3 regions of the Streptomyces sp. NPDC001848 genome follow, and region 1 is predicted to be linked to each of the others. Evidence: predicted binding sites of a transcription regulator. Region 1 holds the regulator's gene; each other region holds the start of a gene.
What was found. The regulator HrcA, encoded in region 1, represses chaperone genes, less so after heat shock. The targets are predictions, from matches to a motif close to TTNGCACTCNGNNNNNCNGAGTGCNAA.
Positions count from the first base shown of each region.

Region 2: the regulator HrcA is predicted to act here: its motif matches at 1,247-1,273, upstream of groES (co-chaperone GroES).
Region 3: the regulator HrcA is predicted to act here: its motif matches at 2,908-2,934, upstream of groL (chaperonin GroEL).

Region 1 covers NZ_JBIATP010000006.1:36,078-40,671, forward strand. Annotated here, with positions in the region: gene ACFYZJ_RS13650 (nitronate monooxygenase) at 1-108, opposite strand, end outside; gene dnaJ (molecular chaperone DnaJ) at 498-1,634, opposite strand; gene hrcA (heat-inducible transcriptional repressor HrcA) at 1,635-2,654, opposite strand; gene ACFYZJ_RS13665 (MBL fold metallo-hydrolase) at 2,851-3,594, shown strand; gene ACFYZJ_RS13670 (DUF3097 domain-containing protein) at 3,653-4,474, shown strand; gene ACFYZJ_RS13675 (Uma2 family endonuclease) at 4,443-4,594, opposite strand, start outside.
Region 2 covers NZ_JBIATP010000012.1:159,012-163,605, reverse strand. Annotated here, with positions in the region: gene ACFYZJ_RS25030 (polysaccharide deacetylase family protein) at 1-249, shown strand, start outside; gene ACFYZJ_RS25025 (polysaccharide deacetylase family protein) at 246-1,058, shown strand; gene groES (co-chaperone GroES) at 1,420-1,728, shown strand; gene groL (chaperonin GroEL) at 1,845-3,470, shown strand; gene ACFYZJ_RS25010 (ester cyclase) at 3,539-4,246, opposite strand; gene ACFYZJ_RS25005 (SDR family NAD(P)-dependent oxidoreductase) at 4,323-4,594, opposite strand, start outside.
Region 3 covers NZ_JBIATP010000013.1:139,243-143,836, reverse strand. Annotated here, with positions in the region: gene ACFYZJ_RS26445 (glucosyl-3-phosphoglycerate synthase) at 1-125, opposite strand, end outside; SAM riboswitch class I at 321-464, shown strand; gene thrC (threonine synthase) at 483-1,763, shown strand; gene ACFYZJ_RS26435 (MoaD/ThiS family protein) at 1,816-2,091, shown strand; gene ACFYZJ_RS26430 (cold-shock protein) at 2,541-2,744, shown strand; gene groL (chaperonin GroEL) at 3,095-4,594, shown strand, end outside.

The DNA of each region.
Region 1 (4,594 bases):
CAGGCCGCCGGCCTCGGACACGGCGGCGGCGAGCTGCGGCACGGAGGCGCCGCCGGCCATGGGGGCCTGCACGATCGGGTGCGGGAAGAGATCGGTCAGGGAGGACATGACGGCATGTTGTCACGTCCTTTGAACGAGTCCGAATCCGACCTTCTGTGGCATACGCCGGGGGAAACAACCAGTCCGCCTGGGAAGCGGGGTCTGGGGGCGCAGCCGCCCCCGGAGGCGGCGGCACCAACGCCGGGGGCCTCTCCACCCCCGGGTGGCCAAGGGACTCTGCGCCCGTTGAACGCATCCTTCAACCGCGAGAACAACCCCCGCTGCCGGGCTGACTGTGCCCGCCCGGAGGCCGACCCCCGGACCCCCGGCCGACCCCGGCTCTCGACTCAACGCCCGTTGAACGCATCCTTCAACCGCGAGAACAACCCCCGCTGCCGGGCTGACTGTGCCCGCCCGGAGGCCGACCCCCGGACCCCCGGCCGACCCCGGCTCTCGACTCAACGCCCGTTGAACGCATCCTTCAACCGCGAGAACAACCCCTGCTGCCCGGGCTGGAACTGCCCCTGCGGCCGCTCCTCGCCGCGCAGCTTCGCCAGCTCGCGCAGCAGTCGCTCCTGCTCCGGATCCAGCTTGGTGGGGGTCTGGACCTCGACGTGGACGATCAGGTCGCCCCGGCCGCCGCCGCGCAGGTGCGTGACGCCGCGGTTGTGCAGCGGGATCGACTGCCCGGACTGCGTGCCGGGGCGGATGTCGACCTCCTCCAGGCCGTCCAGCGTCTCCAGCGGGACCTTGGTGCCGAGGGCCGCCGCCGTCATCGGGATGGTGACCGTGCAGTGCAGGTCGTCGCCGCGGCGCTGGAAGGTCGGGTGCGGCAGCTCGTGGATCTCCACGTACAGGTCGCCGGCCGGACCGCCGCCGGGGCCGACCTCGCCCTCCCCCGCAAGCTGGATCCGCGTGCCGTTGTCGACACCGGCCGGGATCTTCACGGTGAGCGTGCGGCGCGAGCGCACGCGCCCGTCGCCGGCGCACTCCGGGCACGGGTTCGGGACGATCGTGCCGAAGCCCTGGCACTGCGGGCACGGCCGGGAGGTCATGACCTGACCCAGGAAGGACCGCGTGACCTGCGAGACCTCACCGCGACCGCGGCACATGTCACAGGTCTGCGCGGACGTGCCGGGCGCGGCGCCCTCGCCGTTGCAGGTGTTGCAGACGACGGCCGTGTCGACCTGGATGTCCTTCGTCGTGCCGAAGGCCGCCTCGTCCAGCTCGACCTCGATCCGGATCATGGCGTCCTGGCCCCGGCGGGTGCGCGAGCGCGGACCGCGCTGCGACGCCGTGCCGAAGAACGCGTCCATGATGTCGGAGAAGTTCCCGAAGCCGCCCGCACCGAAGCCGCCCGCGCCGGCGCCGCCCGACTGGGACAGCGGGTCGCCGCCGAGGTCGTAGACCTGCTTCTTCTGCGGGTCCGAGAGCACCTCGTAGGCGGCGTTGATCTCCTTGAACCGCTCCTGCGTCTTCGGATCGGGGTTGACGTCCGGGTGCAGCTCGCGGGCGAGCCGGCGGAACGCCTTCTTGATCTCCTCCTGCGACGCGTCGCGGCGCACGCCGAGTACGGCGTAGTAGTCCGTGGCCACTTACGACTCCGCCAGGATCTGTCCGACGTACCGTGCCACCGCTCGTACCGCTCCCATCGTTCCCGGGTAATCCATGCGGGTCGGTCCGACCACGCCGAGTTTCGCTACTGCCTCGCCGCCCGAACCGTAGCCCACGGAGACGATGGACGTGGAGTTGAGTCCTTCGTGCGCGTTCTCATGGCCGATACGGACCCGCATGGCCGGATCCTTCGCCTCACCCAGCAGCTTGAGGAGCACCACCTGCTCCTCCAGCGCCTCCAGGACGGGCCGGATGGTGAGAGGGAAGTCATGCGCGAAGCGGGTCAGGTTCGCGGTGCCGCCGATCATCAGCCGCTCCTCGGTCTCCTCCACCAGGGTCTCCAGCAGCGTGGAGAGCACCGTCGAGACCGTGCTGCGGTCCTCCGGCTCCTCGAACGCCTCGGGGAGATCCTGCACGAGCTGCGGGACGTCCGCGAAGCGGCGGCCGGCGACCCTGCTGTTCAGCCGCGCGCGCAGGTCCGCGAGCGACGTCTCACCGAACGGCGCCGGGCAGTCGATCATGCGCTGCTCGACCCGACCGGTGTCCGTGATCAGCACGAGCATCACACGCGCGGGTGCCATCGACAGCAGCTCCACATGGCGCACGGTCGAACGCGTCAGCGACGGGTACTGCACCACCGCGACCTGTCGGGTGAGCTGTGCGAGCAGCCGCACCGTGCGCGCCACCACGTCGTCGAGGTCGACCGCGCCCTCCAGGAAGTTCTGGATGGCGCGCCGTTCGGGCGGGCTCATCGGCTTCACAGCCGCGAGCTTGTCGACGAAGAGGCGGTAGCCCTTGTCCGTGGGAATGCGTCCTGCGCTGGTGTGCGGCTGGGCGATGTACCCCTCGTCCTCCAGCGCGGCCATGTCGTTGCGGACGGTGGCCGGGGAGACGCCGAGGTTGTGCCGCTCGGTGAGGGCCTTGGAACCCACCGGCTCTTCGGTGCCGACATAGTCCTGGACGATGGCGCGCAACACCTCGAGCCTGCGTTCACTGAGCATCGCGCACACCTCCAGCGGTCATGTCCCCTTGGCGCTTCCCCTGGCACTCTGCGCTTGCGAGTGCCAGCATTCCCCGGCCCAGTGTACGGCTGTCGGGTACACACCCGGCAAGGGCGGGCACCGGTGCCGTGCCGAGGTGTACCGACCTGTACCGGCCTGTCCTGCCGGGTCGGGCGGCTGCGGATAGCGTCGCCGTATGACGGTGTCGTGGGAAGGGTCGGGGTGGGAGGCGCTCGGGGCGCGCGTGGGGCGGACCAGGCTGCCGGTCTGGGACTGCACGACCGGGCTGGTGGTGGGCGACGACGCGGCGCTGCTGGTGGACGCCGGATCGAGCCTGGCGGAGGGCGCGCGGTTGCGCGGCGCGACGGAGCGGCTGCTCCAGCCGCTCGGCAGGGACCGGCGTGTGACGCATCTCGCGGTCACCCACCCCCATTTCGACCATGTCCTCGGAGCGGCGGCGTTCGCGGGCGCGGAGGTGTTCGGGGCGGTCGGTATCGACGGGGTGCTCGCCTACGGGCGGGCGGAACTGGTCGCGGACGCGGTGCGCAACGGTCTGGATCCGGCTCGGGCGGCCGAGGCCGCGGACCTGCTGGTCCGCCCGCGCCACCAGGTGTCGGGCGAGTGGACGCTGGACCTGGGCGGCGTGCAGGTGCTGCTGGCGAACGTGGGGCCGGGCCACACGGCCCACGACCTGGTGGTGTTCGTCCCCGGGGACCCCGGGGAGCCGGAAGTGGTGTTCTGCGGGGACCTGGTGGAGCAGTCCGGCGAGCCGCAGGCCGGCCCGGACGCGATCCCCTCGCACTGGCCGGCGGCCCTGGACCGGCTGCTGGAGCTGGGCGGGGAGGACGCGGTGTACGTGCCGGGACACGGCGCGGTGGTGGACGCGGGGTTCGTACGGGCCCAGCGGGACGAACTGGCGGCCCGTTTCGGCGTGTCGTAGCGACTCCCGGCGTGTCGTGGGACCTCGCGCAGGCCTTCTTTCTCCTATCGTCATCCGAATGCGCCAGTACTCTCCGGATCTGACCCCTCCGTGGAAGAAGCCGAAGCCCGTCCCGGAGGTCCCGGCGGACCCCGGCCTGGTGGTGGAGGAGCCGCGCACCGGCTTCTGCGGCGCGGTGATCCGCTGCGAGGCGGGCACGGTGACGCTGGAGGACCGCTTCGGCAAGCACCGGGTGTTCCCGTTGGAGCCGGGGGGATTCCTGCTGGAGGGCCGGACGGTGACCCTCGTCCGTCCCAAAGCCGGCGTGCAGCGCCCCACGCGTACGGCGTCGGGCTCGGTGGCCGTCCCGGGGGCGCGCGCGAGGGTGGCCCGCGCCGGCCGCATCTATGTGGAGGGCCGCCACGACGCCGAACTGGTCGAGAAGGTGTGGGGCGACGACCTGCGCATCGAGGGCGTGGTGGTGGAGTACCTGGAGGGCGTCGACGACCTGCCCTCGATCGTCGAGTCCTTCGCCCCGGGCCCCGACGCGCGCCTGGGTGTCCTGGTGGACCACCTGGTCCCCGGCACGAAGGAGTGGCGCATCGCGCAGTCGGTGACGAGCGAGCACGCGCTGGTGGTGGGGCACCCGTACATCGACATCTGGGAGGCGGTGAAGCCGTCGTCCCTGGGGATCGAGGCATGGCCGCGGGTTCCGCACGGCCAGGACTGGAAGACCGGGGTGTGCCGGGCGCTGGGGTGGCCGTCGGACAACACCGGCGCGGTGTGGCAGGCGATCCTGAAGCGGGTGGGGTCTTACAAGGACCTGGAGCCGGAGTTGCTGGGGCGGGTGGAGGAGTTGATCGACTTCGTTACGGCAGGTGGTGACGCCGGACTCCGGTGAGCGTTCCGAACTCGCTGGTGTCCAGTTCGATGCCGAGGGGTTCCAGGGGAAGGGGGTCGCCGAACTTCGTAATCCGCTGCGCTCGATAGTCAGCTACTTCGCCGTCTCCGACGGGTTCGG
Region 2 (4,594 bases), on a different contig from region 1:
AACCGGGACACCCTGCGCGCCGCGAAGTCCTGCGGCATCAGGTACGCGCCGATCTGGGACGAGGAGGTCTACGTCGACCACTGGGAGTACCGCGAGTGGGACCGCAGCCTGCACCCCGGGGACATCGTGCTGACGCACTTCCGCGGCCGGTCGGACTGGAACGGCACGATGCCCGACGTGATCCGCAGGTTCCTGAAGAAGGTGACCGACGAGGGGTACGCGGTGGCACGCCTGGAGGACTACCTGTGAGGGCACGGCGGCTGCGCGCACTGCTGGCGGCGATCCTGGTCACCGCGGTCCTGGCCGGAGCGGCCGGCTGCGCCCAGTCGGTCGACCCCATCGAGCGGCTGGGCAGGAAGGCGGCGCAGCGGGTACGCAGGTCGCACGGGCCGCACGACGGGGCCTATCGCCACTGGGGGCTCACGGACCCGCTCGCGCCCGCGCCCCGGCCGGCCCGCCCCCTGCCGCGGCACGTGGACCCGGAGGACGAGGGGCTGCCGGAGGTCCTCGACCGCGTCCCCACCCACGACAGGGTCGTCTTCCTCACCTACGACGAGGGCGCCGAGCGGGACCCCCGGTTCGTCGACATGGTCCGTGACCTGCGGCTGCCCATCAGTGTGTTCCTCACGGACAGCGCCGTCGGACCCGGGTACACGCGCATCGCCCGACTGCGGGCGGCAGGGGCGACCATCCAGGACCACACCCCGGACCACGCCGGACTGCGCGGCCGGCCCTACGCGGAGCAGCGGGCCCAGATCTGCGCCGGGCGGGACCGTCTGCGCTCCCGCCTGGGCCGACGGCCGCCGCTGCTGCGCCCGCCCTACGGCCGCTACGACCGGACGACCCTCCGCGCCGCGGCGGACTGCGGGATCAAGGCCCTGATCCTGTGGCGCCCGACGCACCCCTACGGAAGGTCCACCCCCTTCCACCCGGGTGACATCCTCCGCCCCCACGAACCGGGCCGCCCCCTGACCTCCCTGACCACGGAAACGACCCGCGTCCTGCGCCGCCTGCAGTCGAGGGGCTTCACGGTGGCCCGCTTGGAGGACTACCTCTGACCGGGGGCACCGGGAGGCGAAACCAGACTGTCCGGGGGTCCCCCTGCTCGAAGAGCCTGGGGGAGTTTGAGGACGAGGCCGTCAGGCCGACAAGGGGTCTGGGGGCGCAGCCCCCCGGGGCGGTCACCCCCACCCCGGGTGAACACCAACCGGAGGGCAACCGAACTCCACGGCGCGCGCCGCCCGCATTGGCACTCCGCTTGACCGAGTGCTAATCGCGGTCATAGTCTCGGCTCTGGCACTCGCCATCGGAGAGTGCCAACAAAGCGACGGGCAGGTCCGGCACCCGCGACGACGGATCGACCTGGTCGCCACCTCAGACAGTTAACCCCGTGAGATCTCCGAAGGGGGAGGTCGGATCGTGACGACCGCCAGCTCCAAGGTTGCCATCAAGCCGCTCGAGGACCGCATCGTGGTCCAGCCGCTGGACGCCGAGCAGACCACGGCCTCTGGCCTGGTCATTCCGGACACCGCCAAGGAGAAGCCCCAGGAGGGCGTCGTCCTGGCCGTGGGCCCGGGCCGCTTCGAGGACGGCAACCGCCTTCCGCTCGACGTCAAGGTCGGCGACGTCGTGCTCTACAGCAAGTACGGCGGCACCGAGGTGAAGTACAACAACGAGGAGTACCTCGTTCTCTCGGCCCGCGACGTGCTCGCGATCATCGAGAAGTAAGTCACCTCAGCATTCCTGCTGTGAGCTGCGCCCCTGGCCCCCGCGACCGATAAGAGAAGCCGGGCGCCCGGGGCGCGGTTTCGTTAACCAAGATTTCCGAGAGGGCTCCCGCTGCCATGGCGAAGATCCTGAAGTTCGACGAGGACGCCCGTCGCGCCCTCGAGCGCGGCGTCAACAAGCTGGCCGACACGGTCAAGGTGACGATCGGTCCCAAGGGCCGCAACGTCGTCATCGACAAGAAGTTCGGCGCCCCCACCATCACCAACGACGGCGTCACCATCGCCCGTGAGGTGGAGATCGAGGACCCGTACGAGAACCTCGGCGCCCAGCTGGTCAAGGAGGTGGCGACCAAGACCAACGACATCGCGGGTGACGGCACCACCACCGCCACCGTGCTCGCCCAGGCGCTGGTGCGCGAGGGCCTGAGGAACGTCGCCGCGGGTGCCTCCCCGGCCGCCCTGAAGAAGGGCATCGACGCCGCCGTCAAGGCCGTCTCCGACGACCTGCTGGCCACCGCCCGCCCGATCGACGAGAAGTCCGACATCGCCGCCGTCGCCGCCCTGTCCGCCCAGGACCAGCAGGTCGGCGAGCTGATCGCCGAGGCGATGGACAAGGTCGGCAAGGACGGTGTCATCACCGTCGAGGAGTCCAACACCTTCGGTCTGGAGCTGGACTTCACCGAGGGCATGGCCTTCGACAAGGGCTACCTGTCCCCGTACTTCGTGACGGACCAGGAGCGCATGGAGGCCGTCCTCGACGACCCGTACATCCTCATCAACCAGGGCAAGATCTCCGCCATCGCGGACCTGCTGCCGCTGCTGGAGAAGGTCATCCAGGCCGGCTCCTCCAAGCCGCTGCTGATCATCGCCGAGGACGTCGAGGGCGAGGCCCTGTCCACCCTGGTCGTCAACAAGATCCGCGGCACCTTCAACGCGGTCGCCGTCAAGGCCCCCGGCTTCGGTGACCGCCGCAAGGCGATGCTGCAGGACATGGCGGTCCTCACCGGCGCCACGGTCGTCTCCGAGGAGGTCGGCCTCAAGCTCGACCAGGTCGGCCTGGACGTGCTGGGCTCCGCCCGCCGCGTCACCGTCACCAAGGACGACACCACGATCGTCGACGGCGCCGGCAAGTCCGAGGACGTCGCGGGCCGCGTCGCCCAGATCAAGGCGGAGATCGAGACCACGGACTCCGACTGGGACCGCGAGAAGCTCCAGGAGCGCCTCGCGAAGCTGGCCGGCGGTGTGTGCGTGATCAAGGTCGGCGCCGCGACCGAGGTGGAGCTGAAGGAGAAGAAGCACCGCCTGGAGGACGCCATCTCCGCGACCCGCGCCGCGGTCGAGGAGGGCATCGTCTCCGGCGGTGGCTCCGCCCTCGTCCACGCCTCCAAGGTGCTGGCCGACGGCCTCGGCAAGGAGGGCGACGAGGCCACCGGTGTCGCCATCGTGCGCCGCGCGGTCGTCGAGCCGCTGCGCTGGATCGCCGAGAACGCGGGCCTGGAGGGCTACGTCATCGCCTCCAAGGTCGCCGAGCTGGAGAAGGGCAACGGCTACAACGCCGCCACCGGCGAGTACGGCGACCTGATCAAGGCCGGCGTCATCGACCCGGTCAAGGTCACCCGCTCCGCCCTGGAGAACGCCGCCTCCATCGCCTCCCTGCTTCTGACGACCGAGACCCTGGTCGTCGAGAAGAAGGAAGAGGAGGAGCCCGCCGCGGCCGGCCACGGCCACGGTCACGCCCACTGACGCACGTCGCACGTCGCGGAAGGCCCGGCGCCCCGAGGGGTGCCGGGCCTTCCCGCTGCCCCGGCGGGCTACCGCTCCAGCTCGTCCAGCGCGCCCAGCTGCTCCATCAGCCCCAGCTGGTCGTGCTGCCACCAGGTCTCGGCGATCTTCGCGTCCTCCCCGAAGCGGAAGAGGGTCATCCCGGTCATGGTGACCTTCCGTCCGGTGGACGGGATCCCCAGGAACTCGCCCTTGTGCGTCGCGTTCCAGGTCCACCGCGCGCACACCCGGTCGCCCTGCTCGATCAGGTCATCGATGGTGAAGGTGAAGTCGAAGGCGTCCCGCCACATCCGGTACTCGCGCCGGATGGCGTCCAGGCCGATGGTGTCCTGCGGGTTGACGGGGTCGTGGCTGTGGCAGCTCTCCGCGATCAGATCGTTGAGCGGAGGCAGTTCGCCCGCCGTCGCCAGGGTGTCGAACAGTCGTCGTACCGCATCCGTGTACAACTGCTCGTCCCGCACCACCTCCAGATCGACGAAGGTGGGCATCTCGTCGCACAGGGCGACCATCTCGCGGAAGACCTGGTCGGTCTCCGGGAGGTTGGAGTTCCGCATCGCCTCCTCGTAGGAGGGGAACTCCACGATCTCGATGAAGTGCGAGGTGTCGGACCGGTCCCTGCCGATCACGTCGTGGGTCGCCGTCCGCCTGCCCCTGGTCTTCTCGACCCATCTGTCCATGATCCGGTTCATCTCGTCGAACCGGCTGGTCCTGCAGTCGATGAGCTGCACGAATGTCATGACGCCGCCTCCGGCCCCCCTGGGTCCTCCGGCAGATACGCCCCATTTTCCCACCCGAGGGGCGGCGTCACCCGTGCTACTGCGGCCCGTACCTGCGACCCGTCCGCGAGCTGATCCCTCCCAGCAGCGCGCGCGGCGTCACCTTCACCACGCCCATCAGCACCTTGTACCGCGGGTCCGGGATCGACAGCGTCTTGCCGCGGGCCAGGTCGGCGAGCGCGGCGGCGACCAGCTTGTCCGCGTCCAGCCACATCCAGTTCGGGATGTTGTCCGTGCCCATCCCGGCCCGCTGGTGGAACTCGGTGCGCACGAAGCCCGGGCACAGTGCCATCAGGCGTACGCCCGACC
Region 3 (4,594 bases), on a different contig from region 1:
AGCGCGGGCAGCACGACGCTGACCGAGGAACCCGAGGCTCGTTTCGCGGCCATGATCTGGTGGAGCGGGCGATCGGTGACGGACCAGGAGCGGGTGCTCAGCCAGCGCTCGACTTCTTCCAGCACAGTCTGCGGCTCCTCACATCGGTACGGGCGTGGGGGGTGAGTCGGGGAGGGTCAAACGGGTCTCTCTTGTGATCCATCTCGCGGTTCGGACGACTATCTCAACTCTCCCGGCCGTCGGTTACAGTCTTGAACAACGCCGGTGACCATCGCATGTCGGGGTCCCTCGCGGCCCGCGCCGGCGAAACAACCACATACAGCTCATCCAGAGGGGCAGAGGGACACGGCCCGATGAAGCCCCGGCAACCCTCCAGTCGGCTCTCGTCTTCGCAGGCGGGGCTCCCGGCTAGGGAAGGTGCCAATTCCGTCTCACGGCGAGGTGCGTCGTGGGGAAGATGAGGAGAAAGGGCCTCGCCTGACATGGCTGTGCAGACTGTTGCAAGCACCACCGACTCCGTGAACCTCGGCCCCGCTGCGGCCCTGTCCTGCCGCGAGTGCGGCCACCGGGTGCCGCTCGGTCCGGTCTTCGCCTGCGAGGAGTGTTTCGGCCCGCTCGAGGTCGCCTACGACTTCTCCGGCTACGACACCGAGGAGCTGCGGAAGCGGATCGAGGCGGGCCCCGCGAACATCTGGCGCTATGCGCCGCTGCTGCCGGTCCCGGCGGACGTGGCCGACAAGCCGAACCTCAACCCGGGCTGGACCAAGCTCGTCAAGGCCGACAACCTGGCGCGGGAGCTGGGCGTGACCGGCGGGTTGTATGTGAAGGACGACTCCGGTAACCCGACGCACTCCTTCAAGGACCGCGTGGTCGCCCAGGCGCTGGAGGCGGCGCGCGTCTTCGGCTTCACCACCCTGTCCTGCTCCTCCACCGGCAACCTCGCGGGCGCGGTCGGCGCCGCGGCGGCCCGGGCCGGGTTCCGCTCCTGTGTCTTCATCCCGCACGACCTGGAGCAGGGCAAGGTCGTCATGGCCGCGATCTACGGCGGCGAGCTCGTCGGCATCGAGGGCAACTACGACGACGTGAACCGCTTCTGCTCCGAGCTGATCGGCGACCCGGCCGGCGAGGGCTGGGGCTTCGTCAACGTCAACCTGCGGCCGTACTACGCGGAGGGTTCCAAGACCCTGGCGTACGAGATCGCCGAGCAGCTCGGCTGGGAGCTGCCGGACCAGATCGTGGTGCCGATCGCCTCCGGCTCGCAGCTCACGAAGATCGACAAGGGTCTGCAGGAGCTGATCAAGCTGGGGCTCGTCGAGGACAAGCCGTACAAGATCTTCGGCGCGCAGGCCGAGGGCTGCTCGCCGGTGTCGGTGGCGTACAAGGCGGGCCACGACGTGGTACGGCCGCAGAAGCCGAACACGATCGCCAAGTCGCTCGCGATCGGCAACCCGGCCGACGGTCCCTACGTACTGGACATCGCCCGCCGCACGGGCGGTGCCGTGGAGGACGTGACGGACGAGCAGATCGTGGACGCCATCAAGCTCCTCGCCCGGACCGAGGGCATCTTCGCCGAGACGGCGGGTGGCGTGACCGTCGGCGTCACGCGCAAGCTGATCGAGAACGGTGTCCTCGACCCGTCGAAGACGACGGTCGTCCTCAACACCGGGGACGGTCTGAAGACGCTGGACGCGGTGGCCGGCACCGGGCTGACCGCGACGATCCGCCCCACCCTCGAGTCCTTCCGCGAGGCCGGTCTCGTCTGACCTCCGCCCGCGCCAACCCACCAGCCGTACCCCGACCGGAGGTCACCCCCCGATGAGCGTCACCGTCCGCATCCCCACCATCCTGCGCACCTACACCGGCGGCCAGGCCGAGGTCACCGCCGAGGGCGCCACCCTCGCCGAGGTCATCGCCGACCTGGAGAAGAACCACACCGGTATCGCCGCCCGTGTCCTGGACGACCAGGGCAAGCTGCGCCGCTTCGTCAACGTGTACGTGAACGACGACGACGTCCGCTTCGAGCAGGGCCTGGAGACGGCGACCCCGGACGGTGCGGGCGTCTCCATCATCCCCGCGGTCGCGGGCGGCTGACGGTGGCTCACCCGCGCGATCATTACCCTCGGTAACGCGCGTCACTCACCGTTCATCGAATTGCCCTCTCCGTGAGAGAAACGGAGGGGGCAATTCTGCATGGTTGAGCGCGGTACAGTTGGGGAACGCGCTCCCGGTCTCCCCTTCCGGGTCCGCGAACCTCTGCCGCGCGCCCGACAAGAAGCAGCCAAAGTGTGCGGGGCTTTTGCGCCATTCATTCCCTTTGCCGGGCCCGACTTGCCCTGAAATCTGGTGAATTCTCGGTATATTCCCGACCGGCCGCACCCCGAATTCTCGTCCGATTGACCTGTTGCAGACGGCAGTTGGACAGATACATTCAGCCGCGGTCGACGCGTTCCGGCGCACGCCCCCAACCGTTGGGGGGTGAGGTCTGACCCGGATCCGCGAAGTGTGGATCTGTGCAAGGGCCAGTAATAGGGGAGTTAGGCATGGCTCAGGGCACCGTCAAGTGGTTCAACGCGGAGAAGGGGTACGGCTTCATCGCGGTCGACGGTGGTGCGGACGTCTTCGTCCACTACAGCGCGATCCAGATGGACGGCTACCGCACCCTGGAAGAGGGCCAGCGGGTCGAGTTCGAGATCTCGCAGGGTCAGAAGGGCCCGCAGGCGGACATGGTCCGCGTGACCGCCTGATACAACGCGCCGACGACTGAACTGTTCGACGTGTCGAGGGGCTCGCATCCCGTCCGGGATGCGAGCCCCTCGGTCGTGTCGGGCCACCGTCCCCCAGGGGGCGCGCAGCGGCGTCCACCTGCGGATCATGCTCCCGAGTTCACCTTCCGATACCCCAAGGCGGCTTGCACTCGGCAGGGTCGAGTGCTAATCATTGGCGTTAGCACTCTGAAGGTGAGAGTGACAACAGAAGGACCGGGTCGGTGAGGCCGCGGGCCGGGTGGGGCAAGGAACCTCCGGCCGGGGCCGTCCGTCGCGGGCGCGGGCGCGGTCCGAAGTAATCACCCCCAGTCCTGGAGGGACCACTTCACATGGCCAAGATCATCGCGTTCGACGAGGAGGCGCGGCGCGGCCTCGAGCGCGGCATGAACCAGCTCGCGGACGCCGTCAAGGTGACCCTCGGCCCCAAGGGCCGCAACGTCGTCCTCGAGAAGAAGTGGGGCGCCCCCACGATCACCAACGACGGCGTCTCCATCGCCAAGGAGATCGAGCTCGAGGACCCGTACGAGAAGATCGGCGCCGAGCTGGTCAAGGAAGTCGCCAAGAAGACGGACGACGTCGCCGGTGACGGTACGACCACCGCGACCGTGCTCGCCCAGGCGCTGGTCCGCGAGGGCTTGCGCAACGTGGCCGCCGGTGCCAACCCGATGGCCCTGAAGCGCGGCATCGAGAAGGCCGTCGAGGCCGTCTCCGCCTCGCTGCTCGAGCAGGCCAAGGACGTCGAGACCAAGGAGCAGATCGCTTCCACGGCCTCCATCTCCGCCGCCGACACCCAGATCGGCGAGCTCATCGCCGAGGCCATGGACAAGGTCGGCAAGGAAGGCGTCATCACCGTCGAGGAGTCGCAGACCTTCGGTCTCGAGCTGGAGCTCACCGAGGGCATGCGCTTCGACAAGGGCTACATCTCGGCGTACTTCGCCACCGACATGGAGCGTATGGAGGCCGTCCTCGACGACCCGTACATCCTGATCGCCAACTCCAAGATCTCCTCGGTCAAGGACCTGCTCCCGCTCCTGGAGAAGGTCATGCAGTCCGGCAAGCCGCTGCTGATCATCGCCGAGGACGTCGAGGGCGAGGCCCTGTCGACCCTGGTCGTCAACAAGATCCGCGGCACCTTCAAGTCCGTCGCCGTCAAGGCCCCGGGCTTCGGCGACCGCCGCAAGGCCATGCTCGGCGACATCGCCATCCTCACGGGCGGCGAGGTCATCTCCGAGGAGGTCGGCCTCAAGCTGGAGAACGCGACCCTGGACCTCCTGGGCCGCGCCCGCAAGGTCGTCATCACCAAGGACGAGACCACCATCGTCGACGGCGCCGGCTCCGCCGACCAGGTCTCCGGCCGCGTCAACCAGATCCGCGCCGAGATCGAGAACAGCGACTCCGACTACGACCGCGAGAAGCTGCAGGAGCGCCTGGCGAAGCTGGCCGGCGGCGTGGCCGTCATCAAGGCCGGTGCCGCCACGGAGGTCGAGCTCAAGGAGCGCAAGCACCGCATCGAGGACGCCGTCCGCAACGCGAAGGCGGCCGTCGAGGAGGGCATCGTCGCCGGTGGTGGCGTGGCCCTGGTCCAGGCGGCGCAGAACTCCTTCGAGAAGCTGGACCTCGAGGGCGACGAGGCCGTCGGCGCCGAGATCGTCCGCAAGGCCCTGACCGCCCCGCTGACCCAGATCGCCGTCAACGCCGGCCTCGAGGGCGGCGTCGTGGTGGAGAAGGTCCGCAACCTCACCCCGGGCCACGGCCTGAACGCCGCGACCGGTGAGTACGTGGACATGATCGCCGAGGGCATCATCGACCCGGCGAAGGTGACCCGTTCC